3 regions of the Nonomuraea sp. NPDC004580 genome follow, and region 1 is predicted to be linked to each of the others. Evidence: riboswitches for the same ligand, from Rfam matches in the RefSeq annotation. Region 1 holds a riboswitch; each other region holds the start of a gene.
What was found. A riboswitch is a leader RNA that binds a small molecule or an ion and turns the genes downstream of it on or off. The one in region 1 is predicted to bind cyclic di-AMP.

Region 1 (4,158 bases):
GCCGCCGGCGTTGTTGACCAGGACGTCGAGGCGGCCCCAGCGGTCCGTCGCGGCCTTCACCACGGCCTGCGGGGCGCCGTCCGCGGTGATGTCGGCGGAATGGACGGCGATGCCGGGGTGGTGGGCGGCGGTCTCCTCCAGAGGGGCTGGGCGGCGGCCGACGGCGAGTACGTGCGCGCCCGCCTTGGCCAGGGCGATCGCGGTGGCCCGGCCGATGCCGGAGCCGGCGCCGGTGACGATCGCGACGGTGTTCTCGAGATGGCGACTGGTCACGTGCTGAACTTCCTTGTTCTGTTCGGTGCGGTCAGGTGCTGGGGTGGGTTCGTGGGCCTGGACGGAGGGGGAGGCGCAGGGTGACGTGCGCGCCGTGGGTCTCGACGTGCAGGCTGCCGTGGTGGGCGGTGGTGATGGCGCGGGCGATGGCCAGGCAGAGGCCGGTGCCTCCCTGGTCGCCGGCCGGCTCGCCGCTGGTTTCCGAGGGGTCGTCGCTGGTCAGGCGAAGTTCCGCGTAGTCGGCCGTGCGGTGCAGGGTGACGGTCGCCGGGCGGCGGGTGGTGCCGAGGAGGATGGCCAGGAGGCGGGTCAGGTAGGTGGAGGAGGCGTGCGTGAGGACTGTGGGGTCCAGGCGGAGCCTCACGTCGCCGACACCGGCCGAGGCCGACTCCACCAGGGCGGTCAGGTTCACGTCGGTCAGTTCGCGGTCGTCGAGGCCGGCTTCGAGCCTGGAGAGCAGGAGCAGGTCGGTGGTGACGTGTTCCAGCCGGTCGAGGTCGTCGCTGACGTGGTCGAGCAGGTCGGTCACGTCGACGTCGTCCGGGTGCCGCCGGGCCGCCTCCACCTTGACGCGCAGCGCGGCCAGCGGCGTACGGACCTCGTGGGAGGCGTCGGCGGTGAAGCGCCGCGCCGCCCGCGCCCGTTCGTGCAGCTCGTCGGCGCGCGGGATGAGCACGGGCATGCCCATCAGCTCGTCCCGCTCGCGCCCGCAGGCGTCGAGGCAGGGCTGGTTGGCCGCCACGATCGTCATGTCCCCTGCCATGACCAGGCACGGGTTCGGGACGGCCGCGAGCAGCGCGGCATGGTCGTGTCTCATCAGGTTCCTCCCCAGGCGCTCAGCGAGCCTGTCACCAGCTAGGACAGCGCAGCCTCGCGGTCTGTGACCGCGAGGCCGGGAGTTTGCCGAGCCGAGGGCTTAGCGGGAGGTGGCAAGGGGAGGGTGCGGTGGACTGCGGCGAGGGGGAGGCGTGTCATGAAGGTCGTGGTGGTCGGCGGGACCGGCCTGATCGGATCGAAGCTGGTGAGCAGGCTGTCGCGCGACGGCCACGAGGCGGTGGCGGCATCGCCGCACACCGGGGTGAACACGCTCACCGGCGAGGGTCTCGCCGAAGCGCTGGAGGGGGCGCGGGTGGTGGTCGACGTGTCGAACGCGCCGTCGTTCGAACCGGCCGCCGTCCTGGAGTTCTTCGAGACCTCCACCGGCAACCTGCTGGCCGCCGAGTCGGAGGCGGGGGTCGGGCACCATGTCGCGTTGTCCATCGTCGGCACCGAACGCATGCCGGACAACGGATATTTCCGGGCGAAGGTCACACAGGAGCAGCTGATCGAGAAGTCGGGGATCCCGTACTCGCTGGTGCACGCGACCCAGTTCTTCGAGTTCGTGAAGGGCATCGCGGACGAGGCCGCCGACGGGGGAGTGGTGCGCATCGCGCCTGTGCTGTTCCAGCCGATCGCCGGGGACGACGTGGCCGCGGTGCTGTGCGAGGTCGCGGAGGGTACGCCGCTCAACGGCCGGCTGGAGGTGGCCGGGCCGGAGCGGGTCAGGATGGACGAGTTCGTCCGGCAGGCGCTGGCGGGGCTCGGTGACCCCCGTGAGGTGGTCACCGACCCGCACGCGCGTTACTTCGGGAGCGAGCTGGGCGAGCACTCGCTCGTGCCGCTGGGGGAGGCGCGGCTCGGCGGGGCTCGCTACGGCGACTGGGCCGCCGCCGGGTAGAACGCCCGAGACGTCAGACGGACTGGCGGCCCAGGGCGCGGAGCTGGTCGGGCGTCAGAGCCGAGACGTTCTGGTCGATGGGGACGTCCGTGTACTGGTGGATCGTCCACGACTTCCAGTCGGCCGGCGGCGTGATCGCGCCCTTGGCACGGCTGTAGTGGGCGACCCAGAGCGGGTACTGCGCCAGGCCGTGGCCGTAGGTGTCGGCGAAGTTCCAGCCGCTGTAGAAGAGCGGCTTGGTGCCGGTCTGGTTCTCCACGTACGACAGCCACGCCTTGGCCCAGGCGTTCACCTCGGCGACGGACTTGCCGTCGGTCGTCTCCAGGTCGAGGACCAGCAGGTCACCGGCCTTGGCGGGCTGGGCGTTCACCGCGGCCAGGAAGTGGTTGGCGTCGGCGATGGGATCGTCGGCGGGGTGGCCGTAGTGGTAGGCGCCGCGCACGATGCCCTTCTCGCCGAGCTCCCGCCAGTGCCTGGCGAAGGAGGAGTCGACGAAGTCGGTCCCCTCGGTGGCCTTGATGATGCCGAACTGCGCAGAGCTGGCGCTCCAGTCGTACAGCGGCTCGTAGTGGGAGATGTCCAGGCCGTAGGTCAGGGCGGAGCTGTGCTGGGCCGCCTCGTGCGGGGCGACCTGGTCGGTGGTGGAGGCGTGTGCGGTGCCGGTGACGGCGGTGCCGGTGACGGCGGTGACGGCGGCGAGTACGGCTCCGCCGAGCGCCAGTCCGAGGCGCTTGCGGTTCTCGGCAAGCTTGGCCATGCGGATGTTGACTCCTTGCTTCCATGCCGCCTACCGGGTTAGCTGACGGGTTCGGGACTGGAAGTGCCCTACGGACACGGGCATGAGCGGGCGTCCGATTCACCCCGGAAAGTGGGTCCCCGGTTCCGCGGGACGCGGATTCGGCGGCCGTACGCCGGAGACGGCGTACGGTCCGGTCAAAGATGCGAGGTCACGCGCTGCGGTGGTCCCTCGACCCGCAAAAGTACATAATTCGCAAAAGTATCTGCAAGTACTCCAAAGGGACTTTCCAGCCTCTGACCTGGTAAGAGGCCCGAAAACCCCGTGTACGTCGCGGATTCGGAAATAGGTAAAGTTTTCCGGCATTCACTCCAGACGAAGCGTTCGAGCCGTCCTCGTGAGGGTCTCCGGCGGCGGTGCGGCGCCGTACGACGGCACGAGCTCGCGCAACGCCGGCCGCCAGCCGTCCACCCGGCCGGGGAAGGCGCGTCCGAGCACGTCCAGCATGATCGCCACGGACGCCGACGCCCCGGGTGAGGCACCGAGCAGGGCGGCGAGCCCCCCGTGGGCCGACGTCACCACCTCGGTGCCGAACCCGGCGATCGACCCGCGCCCGTTCACCGGCTTGACCACCTGCACCCGCTGGCCCGCGGTGATCGGCTCCCAGTCCTCCGCCCGCGCCTCGGGGACGAACCGGCGCAGCGCCCGCAGCCGGTCGCCGCGCGTCTGCGCGAGCTGCCCGACCAGGTAGCGCAGCAGGGCGGGCTCGGCGCGGGCGGCGCCGAGCAGCGTCATGACGTTGCCGGGGGTGACGGATCCCGGCAGGTCGGTGAGCCTGCCGCGCTTGAGGAAGCGTGGCGAGAACGCGGCGAAGGGGCCGAACATCAGGTATGTGCGCCCGTCCACGACCCGGGTGTCGAGATGCGGCACCGACAGGGCGGGCGCGCCCGGCTCGGCATGACTGTAGACCTTGGCGTGGTGCCCGGCCACCAGCTCGGCCCGGTCCGTACGCAGGAACCGCCCGCTGATCGGGAACCCCCCGTACGCCCGCGTCTCCGCCACCCCGGCGCTCTGCAGCAGCGGCAGCGTGCCGCCGCCCGCCCCCAGGAACACGAACGACCCGCGCACCCCGTAGTCGCGGGAACCCGCCAGGTCGCGCACCCGCAGCCGCCACGACCTGCGGTCATGGGAGAGCCCGCGCACCTCGTGCCCGGTCCGCACCTCGACGCCGTCGCGTTCGAGCGCGGCGAACAGCCGCCGGGTCAGCACGCCGTAGTCGACGTCGGTGCCGCCACGGGAACGGCACAGCGCCACCTGCTCACCGGCGGGCCGGCCGGCGAACATCAGCGGCAGCAGCTCCGCCATCACCGCCCGGTCGCGGATGAACTCAAGCCCCTCGAACAGCGGATGATCGCGCAGCGCCGCGTGCCGC
Region 2 (4,158 bases), on a different contig from region 1:
TGTCGCGGACGTCCCCCTTGACGGGGCCGCCGCTGCGGCTGACGCCGGTCACCTCGTGGCCGCGGTCGCGGAGCTCGGCGGCGATGCGCTGCCCGACCATGCCGGTCGCGCCAAAGACAAGGATCTTCATACGGCCAAGAGTATCCATCGGGTACTGGTTACTTCATCGTGCTATAAGTACCCCATGGATACTGGCGACGTCTTCGATCCCGGCTGCCCGACCCGGGTGGTCCTCGACCGGATCGGCGACAAGTGGTCGGCCCTCGTGCTGCTCTGCCTCATCGGCGGGCCGATGCGGTTCACCCAGCTCAGGACGCGGATCGGCGGGGTCACGCCCAAGGTGCTGACCCAGACGTTGCGGGCGATGGAGCAGGACGGGCTGCTGACGCGCGAGGTGTTCGCGGAGGTGCCGCCGCGGGTCGAGTACACGCTGACCGACCTCGGGCGCTCGCTGCACGGGCCGATCTCGGTGGTGGCCGAGTGGGCGGAGGACAACGTCCACGAGATCATGCGCTGCCGCGAGAGGCACGCCCAGCTCTGATCGGCCTCAGCGGGCCGATCAGAGCTGGAGGGATCAGGACGCGGTCTGCTTGGTGATCTCGGCGACGATGTCGGGCCACAGGGCCTTCGGCAGGTCGTGCCCCATCCCCGGATACGTCACCAGGCGCGCCCCCGGCACCGCCTCCGCCGTCGCCCGGCCGCCGGCCACCGGGATCAGCGGGTCGGCCTCGCCGTGGATCACCAGCGTGGGGGCGCGGACGCCCGCCAGCGCCCGCGTACGGTCGCCCGACGCCCTGATGGCCGCGAACTGCCGGGCCGTGCCCGCCGGATCGAAGCACCGGTCGTAGGCCAGGCCGGCCCGTTCCCTGATGGCTTCCTCGTCCAGCTCGTAGCCCGGTGAGCCGATCACCGACCAGGTCACCACCGACTGGTCGAGCACGCCGGCGCGGTCGGTGGGCGGCGGCGTCATGAGCGCGGTCATCGCCTCGGGGGTGGGCGGGACCACGTCGGGTCCCGGCGTGGACATGATGGAGGTGAGCGTCAGCACCCGCTCGGGGTGCTCGATGGCCAGCGTCTGGGCGATCATGCCGCCCATCGAGGCGCCCACGACGTGCGCGGACGGCCAGCCGATGGCGTCCATGAACGCGGCGGTGTCGGCGGCCATGTCCGTCAGCGAATACGGCGCGGGCGCCCCCGGCTGGGGGACGCCCGCGTCGTGGAGGTGCGTGGACAGTCCCGCGTCGCGGTTGTCGAACCGTACGACGTGGTGTCCCTGCTCCGCGAGGAGCCGGCAGAGCCCTTCGTCCCATTGGATGAGCTGCGCGCCGAGCCCCATGATCAGGAGGAGCGGCCGCCCTGTGGGTGCGCCGAAGCTGTCATAGGCGATCTCGATGCCGTTTGCGGCTACACGGGTCGTCACGCAGACCAGAATGTCATTCTGGTACGTGTGGCGTAAAGCCGTCAGCGGGCGGCCGGTACGGCGATGCCACCGGCCTGGGAGCCCTGCTCCTGCTCGGCGGGCGGGGGCGCCGGGTTCCTGTCGCGCCTGGACCAGGCGCCGGTCGAGAACGGGACCGGGTGGTTCTTCTTGCCCACGCCGTCGCCCCACTTGGTGATGACGTACTCGACCTCGATGTGGCCCTGGCCGCCGACGCCGTCCACACCGAGCGTGCTGGAGTTGAACCTGCCGCCGGTCAGCTCGGCGAACGTCTTGGCGTCGAGGTCGAGCATGATGCCGCGACTGGAGGGCTCGCCCGGCCCGCGGTCACCGACGAAGAAGGGCGCCTTCTTGCCCTTGTAGACCACGTAACCCTCGGTCAGCAGCGGCCAGCTCGGGCTGGCGGCCAGACCCTTCTGCATGGGCTTGCCGCTGGCCGGCAGCCCGGTGTCACCGGCCCGGCCGGAGCCGTCGTCCCAGAAGTACGAGGCCGTGGTCGAGCCCTTGAGCAGGATCTTCTTGTTTTTGTCGGGGGTGTCGGCGTGCGCGGCGGTACTGGCGCAGGTCAGCATGCCGACGCAGCAGGCGGTCAGCGTGGCGAGGGAACGCAGGCTGAAACGGGCAGACATGAAGCAGCAAAACCCTTCACGAGGGGACAGGGGAGTTGCGCTCGGGCGCGAGGGGATGAGGGCGCGGCGGGGCGGGGACCCCGCGGCGCTACGCGGAGCGCAAATGACGAGCCTGGGGAAGGGGGCCGCTCAGCGGGCGGCCGTCAAAGAGCGGTCTGGGGGTACGACGCGCTGAAACATGTGATACGCAATCCTCTCCATCACGCCTACCGGGTTAGCTGACGGGTTCGGGCGGTGGAGTTGCCCTACCGGCCGCGCGGGCCGGATTCACCCCGGATGAGGGTGGTTCCCCGGTTCCCGAATGGTTCGGGATTCGGCGCCAGCCGGTCGTCCGTCTTGGGTAAGGACTAGGTCACCGGCTGGTAATGGCGAACACTCTAACGATGGGATCGGACACCCGCAAACGTTTCACCACAAATCGGACAAAGATCTACCTTCAGCGGGAATGCATACAAAAAGGGGGCACGGCATGCCGTGCCCCCTGAGGAATCAGTCCTCAGCCGCCGCTCTTGCGCCTGAACGATCTCTTATTGGCAGCCGGGCCGTGCGCCCCGTGGATCTTCGATGGGTCGACGCCCCTGCCACCCGCGCCCGCGCCCGCCTGCTGGCTGCGCTTGCGCTCCAGCGCTTCGCGGAACTTGCGCTTCATCTCGTCCTCGGGAGTTTCGCTGACTTCCGGCTCCGGTGTATCCGCCATGAGGACCTCCATGGTGTTGGGGACACACAAAGCTTCGCACGCCCCCGCTCATGACGCGAAACCGGCCTCCACCGTGTCTTCAGGCCGCCGTGGCGGCCGGTCCGCCGGCTCTGCCGGGTCCGCGAGCCGCCTGTCGGGCAGCGCCACCAGCGCGACCAGGGCGATCGCCGCGCCCGCCACCCCGAGCGACGGCACGACCAGCGCGGCGGCGGAGGCGTGCGCGGCGGCCGCGCCCGCCCCGGGTACGCTCGCGGCGAACTCCGCCGTGTAGACGATGAGGACCGCCACCATGCCGCCTGGCCAAGACGTTCGACCACTCGCTCAACCACGTCTGGCAGGCCGGGCACACGGAGATCTATCCCGAGCTGGTGAAGATGACCGCCGACGGGCTCGTGGAGGTCGAGTCGGAGGGCGCGAGGGGCCGCAAGATCTACCGCATCACGCCCGACGGCCGCCGGGAGCTGCGCGGGTGGATGGAGGAGCACGACGCCGCGATGACCGTACGCAGCGAGGTCGCGCTCCAGGCGTTCCTGCTGCACCTGGTGGACCGCGACCAGGCCGTCGCCGTGGTCGAGCGCATCAGGGCACGCTACGTGGCGCGGCTGGAGAAGCTGGAGTCGTTGCGGCCCGGCGAGTTCGGCCACCACGCCCACACGCTCGGCCTCGCCATGGCCCGCACCGGCCTCCAGTGGGCCGACGACACCCTCGCCGAGCTCAGGAGACCCTGAGCGGACGAGGCCAGGCGGCGGTGAAGGCCAGGAGGCGGAAGACCGGGCCGGGGGTACCGGACGTGCCCTGGCGGGCGGTTGCCCGGTCGTAGTCGAGCACGCGTCCAGTATCGCGGCGCTAACGCCGGTTCAGTAAAAATGCCCAGTTCTCTTCCTGGTGTTGCGTTGGAGCGACTCAGGAAATATGTCCGGCGATGAGCGTTTTCGGTCGTGATTTGGCGATGGACCTCGGAGCCGCAAGCACGCGCATCTACGCCAAGCGCAGGGGCATCGTGCTCGATGAGCCCTCGGCGGTGATGTGCGACGGCCGCACCGGGAAGGTCATCGGCTACGGCGCGGAAGCCGCCGCCCTCGGGGGCGGCGGCCGTACGTGCTGGCCGGTACGCGGCGGGCTGCCCGCCGACACCGAGCTGGCCCGGCGCATGATCCGGCACTTCCTGCGCAAGGTGCACTGGCACCCCTACTCCCGGCCGCGCGTCGTCATGGCGCTGCCCGGCGACTCGACGCCGATCGACCGGGCGGCGCTGCGCGACATCGCGTACGAGGCGGAGGCCAGGATCGCCCGGCTGGTGCCGCACGCGGTGGCGGCGGCGCTCGGCGCGGGCCTGGAGCTGTCGGACTGCACGGGGCACATGGTGATCGACATCGGCCGCGACAGCGCTCGCA
Region 3 (4,158 bases), on a different contig from region 1:
CGGTCACGCACCCGGAAGGCAGGTCGTCGAGCAGGCAGGCCGCCCATTTCAGATACGAGTCGGAGTCGGCGACGGCCAGCACTCTCACCCGGGAACTCCTGTCAAATGCGAGCGCAGGGCGGGCGCCGCCCTGCTGGTCCACCAGTCATCGGGTACGTCCACGGGCTCGACGGCGACGCCGCGCGGGCCGAGCAGCACGCGCAGCGAGGTGATCGCGGTCGAGGGCAGGCTGAGCACGCGCTGGCCCGCGTCGAGGCCGCGCAGCGTCAGCTCGGCCGGCACGCCGCCGTCGTGGACGGTGATGCCGGGACGCTCCCGGATCAGCGCGACGTCCACGGGGTCCTCGCGGCGGTGCGGGTAGTAGGCGAGCGGCTCGCGCGCGGCCAGGTCGGTCAGCCAGCGCAGGTAGTGGTCGCGGCGGACGAGGCCGTTGCGGACGAGCGAGGTGCCGAGCACGACCGTACGCTCGGCGGGCCCCTCGGAGCTGGGCGGCTGCGCGCGCAGCCAGGCGAAGTCGTGGCGGACGAGATGCACGCCGGCTTCCCGTACGGCTTCGGCGAGCCGGTCGTCCACGGGCAGGGCGGTGAAGACCGACACCTCGCTCAGCCGCAGCCGCAGCGCGGCGGCCAGGCCCAGCACGGCACGCAGCCGTCCACCCTCGGAGCGGGCCCGCAGCAGCGGCCGGTACGGCCCGGCGGCCAGCAGTTCGAGCAGCCGCAGCGTGGCCAGCCCGTCGTCCACCACGACGACGCGTCCCGGCCTGGACAGCAGCCAGCGCAGCTGCACCCGTCCCGAGAAGGCGTCGCCCACCGCCAGCGCGCGACGCGGCATGCGCTCACGCGGCTCGGCCAGCTCCAGCCCGCCGGGCAGCGCCATCGAGCGCAGCTCGCGCCGGGTGGCCTTGAGCGGGCGCAGACCGGCGCGCGGCACGACCGCCGTGGCCGGGCCGAGGAGCCCGGCGTGGTGGGCCTCGACGGCGCACAGCATCTGGAGCGGTGACTCCACCCAGGCCGACGCCTGTTCGACCACTCCTGCCCTCCCAGGTGATGGGCCGTTCACGACCGCTTCAAGCTAGCCCGCCCGGCTTAAGCCGCCAGGAACGCGGCATGAACAATGGAGGGTATGAACTCGCTCATGCTCAACACGGACGGCGTGCAGATCCCGCAGCTCGGTTATGGCGTCTGGCAGGTACCTGCCGAGGAGGCCGAGCAGGCGGTCACGACCGCGTTCAAGGCCGGCTACCGGCACATCGACACGGCCGCCGCCTACGGCAACGAGGAGGGCGTGGGCCGCGCGGTGCGCAACAGCGGGCTGCCCAGGGAGAAGGTGTTCGTCACGACCAAGCTGGCCAACGGCGAGCACGCCCGCGCCGAGGCCGCCTTCGACGAGTCGCTGGCCCGGCTCGGCCTCGACTACGTCGACCTTTACCTCATCCACTGGCCGATGCCGCGCCAGGACAAGTACGTGCAGGCGTGGAAGGCCATGGAGAAGATCTACCGGGACGGCCGGGCCAAGGCCATCGGCGTCTCCAACTTCACCGTCGAGACGCTCACCAGGCTCATGGACGAGGCCGACATCGTCCCCGCCATCAACCAGATCGAGCTCCACCCCTACTTCCAGCAGCGGCAGATGCGCGAGTTCCACGAGGCCAACGGCATCCTCACCGAGGCGTGGAGCCCGCTGGGGCAGGGCAGGGGGCTGCTCGACGACCCGGCGCTGCGGGTGCTGGCCGACAAGCACTGCAAGACGCCGGCGCAGATCGTGCTGCGCTGGCACCTGCAGCTCAGGAACGTGGTGATCCCGAAGTCGGTGACGCCGGCCCGGATCGCCGAGAACATCGACGTCTTCGACTTCATCCTGGACGCCGAGGACCTCGCGGCCATCGGCGCGCTCAGCCGGGGGCAGCGGCTCGGGCCCGACCCCGACTCGTTCGAGTGACGGATGTGACAAAACGACATTCCTGATATTTCCGGCACCACCGACATAAGCCCCTATTTGCCTTCCGGATACGATCGCCGGCGTGCGAGATTTCACTTGGGGAATAGCCGCCACCGGCGGCATCGCCCGTACCGTGGGTGCGGCGATCGTGGCGGAGCCCGGCATGCGGGTGGCCGCCGTAGGAAGCAGGAACCTGGCCAGGGCGCAGGCCCTGGCGTCGGCTTTGGGCGCGGAGTCGGCGTACGGGTCCTATGAGGAGTTGTGCGCCGACCCGGCGGTGGACGCGATCTACGTCGCCACCCCGCACGCCCAGCACCTGCAGGTCGCCGAGGCCGCGATCGCGGCGGGCAAGGCGGTGCTGTGCGAGAAGCCGCTGGCCGCGACCGTGGACGACGCGGAGAAGATGGTGCGGTTGGCCCGCGAGGCCGGGGTCTTCCTGATGGAGGCCATGTGGATGCGGTTCAACCCGCTCATCAGGCGCATCACGGAGGATCCGCGCTTCGGGGAGATCCGGTCGGTGCAGGCGAGCTTCGGCTTCGCCCATCCGTACGACCCGGCGCACCGCCTGTGGGCGCCGGAGCTGGGCGGCGGCGCCCTGCTCGACCTCGGGATCTACCCGTTCGGGCTGGCCCAGCTCATCCTGGGCATGCCCACCGACCTGCACGTCACCGGCTCCCTGGCCCCGAACGGCGTTGACGCGGAGGCGGCCGGCGTCTTGCGTTACCCCGGCGGGCGGCACGCTCTCGTGGCCACCTCATTGCTCGGGAATTACCCGAACGGGGCCAGTGTTGTAGGTACCCAGATGCGGGCGGACATCCAGGCGCCGTTCTGGGCACCGCAGCGGATCGTCCTCTCCGGGCCGGCGATGGAGCCGGAGGAGCACGTGCTCGACCCGGCCGACAACGGTTACGCCGGAGAGCTCCGCGAAGTCCGCGCCGCCACGGCCGAAGGCAGGACCGAATCCTCGATCATGCCGCTTGACGAATCCCTTGCCATGATGGGGCTTCTGGCCAAGGCGCGCAGTCAGCTCCGCTGACTTTACTTTTATGGATTTGTAATCCTCTTGCCTCATGTATTACCTTATGGGGCATCTTGAGGCATACGTCCGGTTTGTCCGGCTATGTCAGACCATCGCACGACACATCACAGGATCGTCCTGTGACCGCTGAATCCGCCACGCGCGGAACCGGGGACCCATGTCCTTTGGGGTGAATCGGCACTTCGGTGCCGTAGGGCAGCTTCCACGCCCGAACCCGTCAGCTAACCCGGTAAGCGGCATGGAAGCAAGGAGCAACCCCCTCGATGGCCAAGCATCGTCTTACCGCTGTCTCGAAGAGCACCATCGCCCGCGCCGTCCTCGGCGCCGGCGTCCTGGCCTCGGCCTTCGGCGTCCCCGCCGCGGCCCACGCCGACACCTCCACCGCCGTCGCCGCGGCCACCGCCGCGAAGCACCCGGCCACCGCGCTCGCCGCCCACAAGGCGGGCGAGCGTGACGAAACCAAGATCACCGCCACCGCCGACCAGGTCCTGGCCGTCGCCAGGGCGCAGGTGGGCGTCTCCGAGAACGCCAGCGGCGGCGGGACCAAGTTCCAGCAGTGGTACGCCAACTCCCAGCGTGCCGCCGAGACCGTCGCCCGTGACGGCGGCAGCCGCAACGCTTACCTGAACGCCGCCTGGTGCTCGATGTTCGTCTCCTGGGTCGGCGAGCAGACCGGCGCCCGCCCGCAGGTCGGCTGGGACGCCTGGACCGTCGCCCACGCCAAGTGGTTCGCCGCCAACAAGCGCTTCGGCCACGAGGCCAAGCCGGGTGCCGTGGTGTTCTTCTCCTGGAAGGGCGGCGACTCCCTGAGCGACATCCAGCACGTCGGCTTCGTCGTCAAGGACAACCACGACGGCACCATCTCCACCATCGAGGGCAACACCGGCAACGGCAAGGTCGAAGAGCGGGTCCGGCCGAAGTCGCAGGTCGTCGGCTACGGCTACCCCGAGTACGCCGGCTGACCTTCCCTCGCGTCCCTCTTCGTGACAGCGGAACGCGCGCCCCTTCCGGGGGCGCGCGTTCGTCATGTCAGGAGGTCGGCGTACGGCCCCGGGATCTCGCTGAGCTCGTCGTGGGTGCCGCACTGCACGATCCGGCCTTCGTCGAGCACGACGATCAGATCCGCCATCCGCACGGTGGGGAAGCGGTGGGTGATCAGCAACGTGACGGCTCCCGGACGG

Region 2: linked by a shared signal. The riboswitch ahead of ABZW11_RS19220 (hypothetical protein) and the one ahead of ABZW11_RS43625 (GH25 family lysozyme) in region 1 are both predicted to bind cyclic di-AMP.
Region 3: linked by a shared signal. The riboswitch ahead of ABZW11_RS38710 (CHAP domain-containing protein) and the one ahead of ABZW11_RS43625 (GH25 family lysozyme) in region 1 are both predicted to bind cyclic di-AMP.

What each region holds. Positions count from the first base shown of each region.
Region 1 is NZ_JBEXLH010000091.1:21,093-25,250, reverse strand. It holds gene ABZW11_RS43640 (SDR family oxidoreductase) at 1-273, opposite strand, end outside; gene ABZW11_RS43635 (PAS domain-containing sensor histidine kinase) at 305-1,090, opposite strand; gene ABZW11_RS43630 (SDR family oxidoreductase) at 1,247-1,990, shown strand; gene ABZW11_RS43625 (GH25 family lysozyme) at 2,004-2,747, opposite strand; cyclic di-AMP (ydaO/yuaA leader) riboswitch at 2,760-2,903, opposite strand; gene mqo (malate dehydrogenase (quinone)) at 3,093-4,158, opposite strand, start outside.
Region 2 is NZ_JBEXLH010000016.1:108,338-112,495, forward strand. It holds gene ABZW11_RS19205 (NAD(P)-dependent oxidoreductase) at 1-130, opposite strand, end outside; gene ABZW11_RS19210 (helix-turn-helix domain-containing protein) at 185-541, shown strand; gene ABZW11_RS19215 (alpha/beta hydrolase) at 575-1,420, opposite strand; partial or broken gene ABZW11_RS19220 (hypothetical protein) at 1,585-2,010, opposite strand; cyclic di-AMP (ydaO/yuaA leader) riboswitch at 2,256-2,396, opposite strand; gene ABZW11_RS19225 (DUF5302 domain-containing protein) at 2,564-2,764, opposite strand; gene ABZW11_RS19230 (hypothetical protein) at 2,813-3,055, opposite strand; gene ABZW11_RS19235 (PadR family transcriptional regulator) at 3,061-3,492, shown strand; gene ABZW11_RS19240 (rod shape-determining protein) at 3,714-4,158, shown strand, end outside.
Region 3 is NZ_JBEXLH010000064.1:16,376-20,533, forward strand. It holds gene ABZW11_RS38690 (DUF6716 putative glycosyltransferase) at 1-88, opposite strand, end outside; gene ABZW11_RS38695 (hypothetical protein) at 85-1,029, opposite strand; gene ABZW11_RS38700 (aldo/keto reductase) at 1,123-1,938, shown strand; gene ABZW11_RS38705 (Gfo/Idh/MocA family oxidoreductase) at 2,021-2,974, shown strand; cyclic di-AMP (ydaO/yuaA leader) riboswitch at 3,092-3,228, shown strand; gene ABZW11_RS38710 (CHAP domain-containing protein) at 3,241-3,939, shown strand; gene ABZW11_RS38715 (hypothetical protein) at 4,002-4,158, opposite strand, start outside.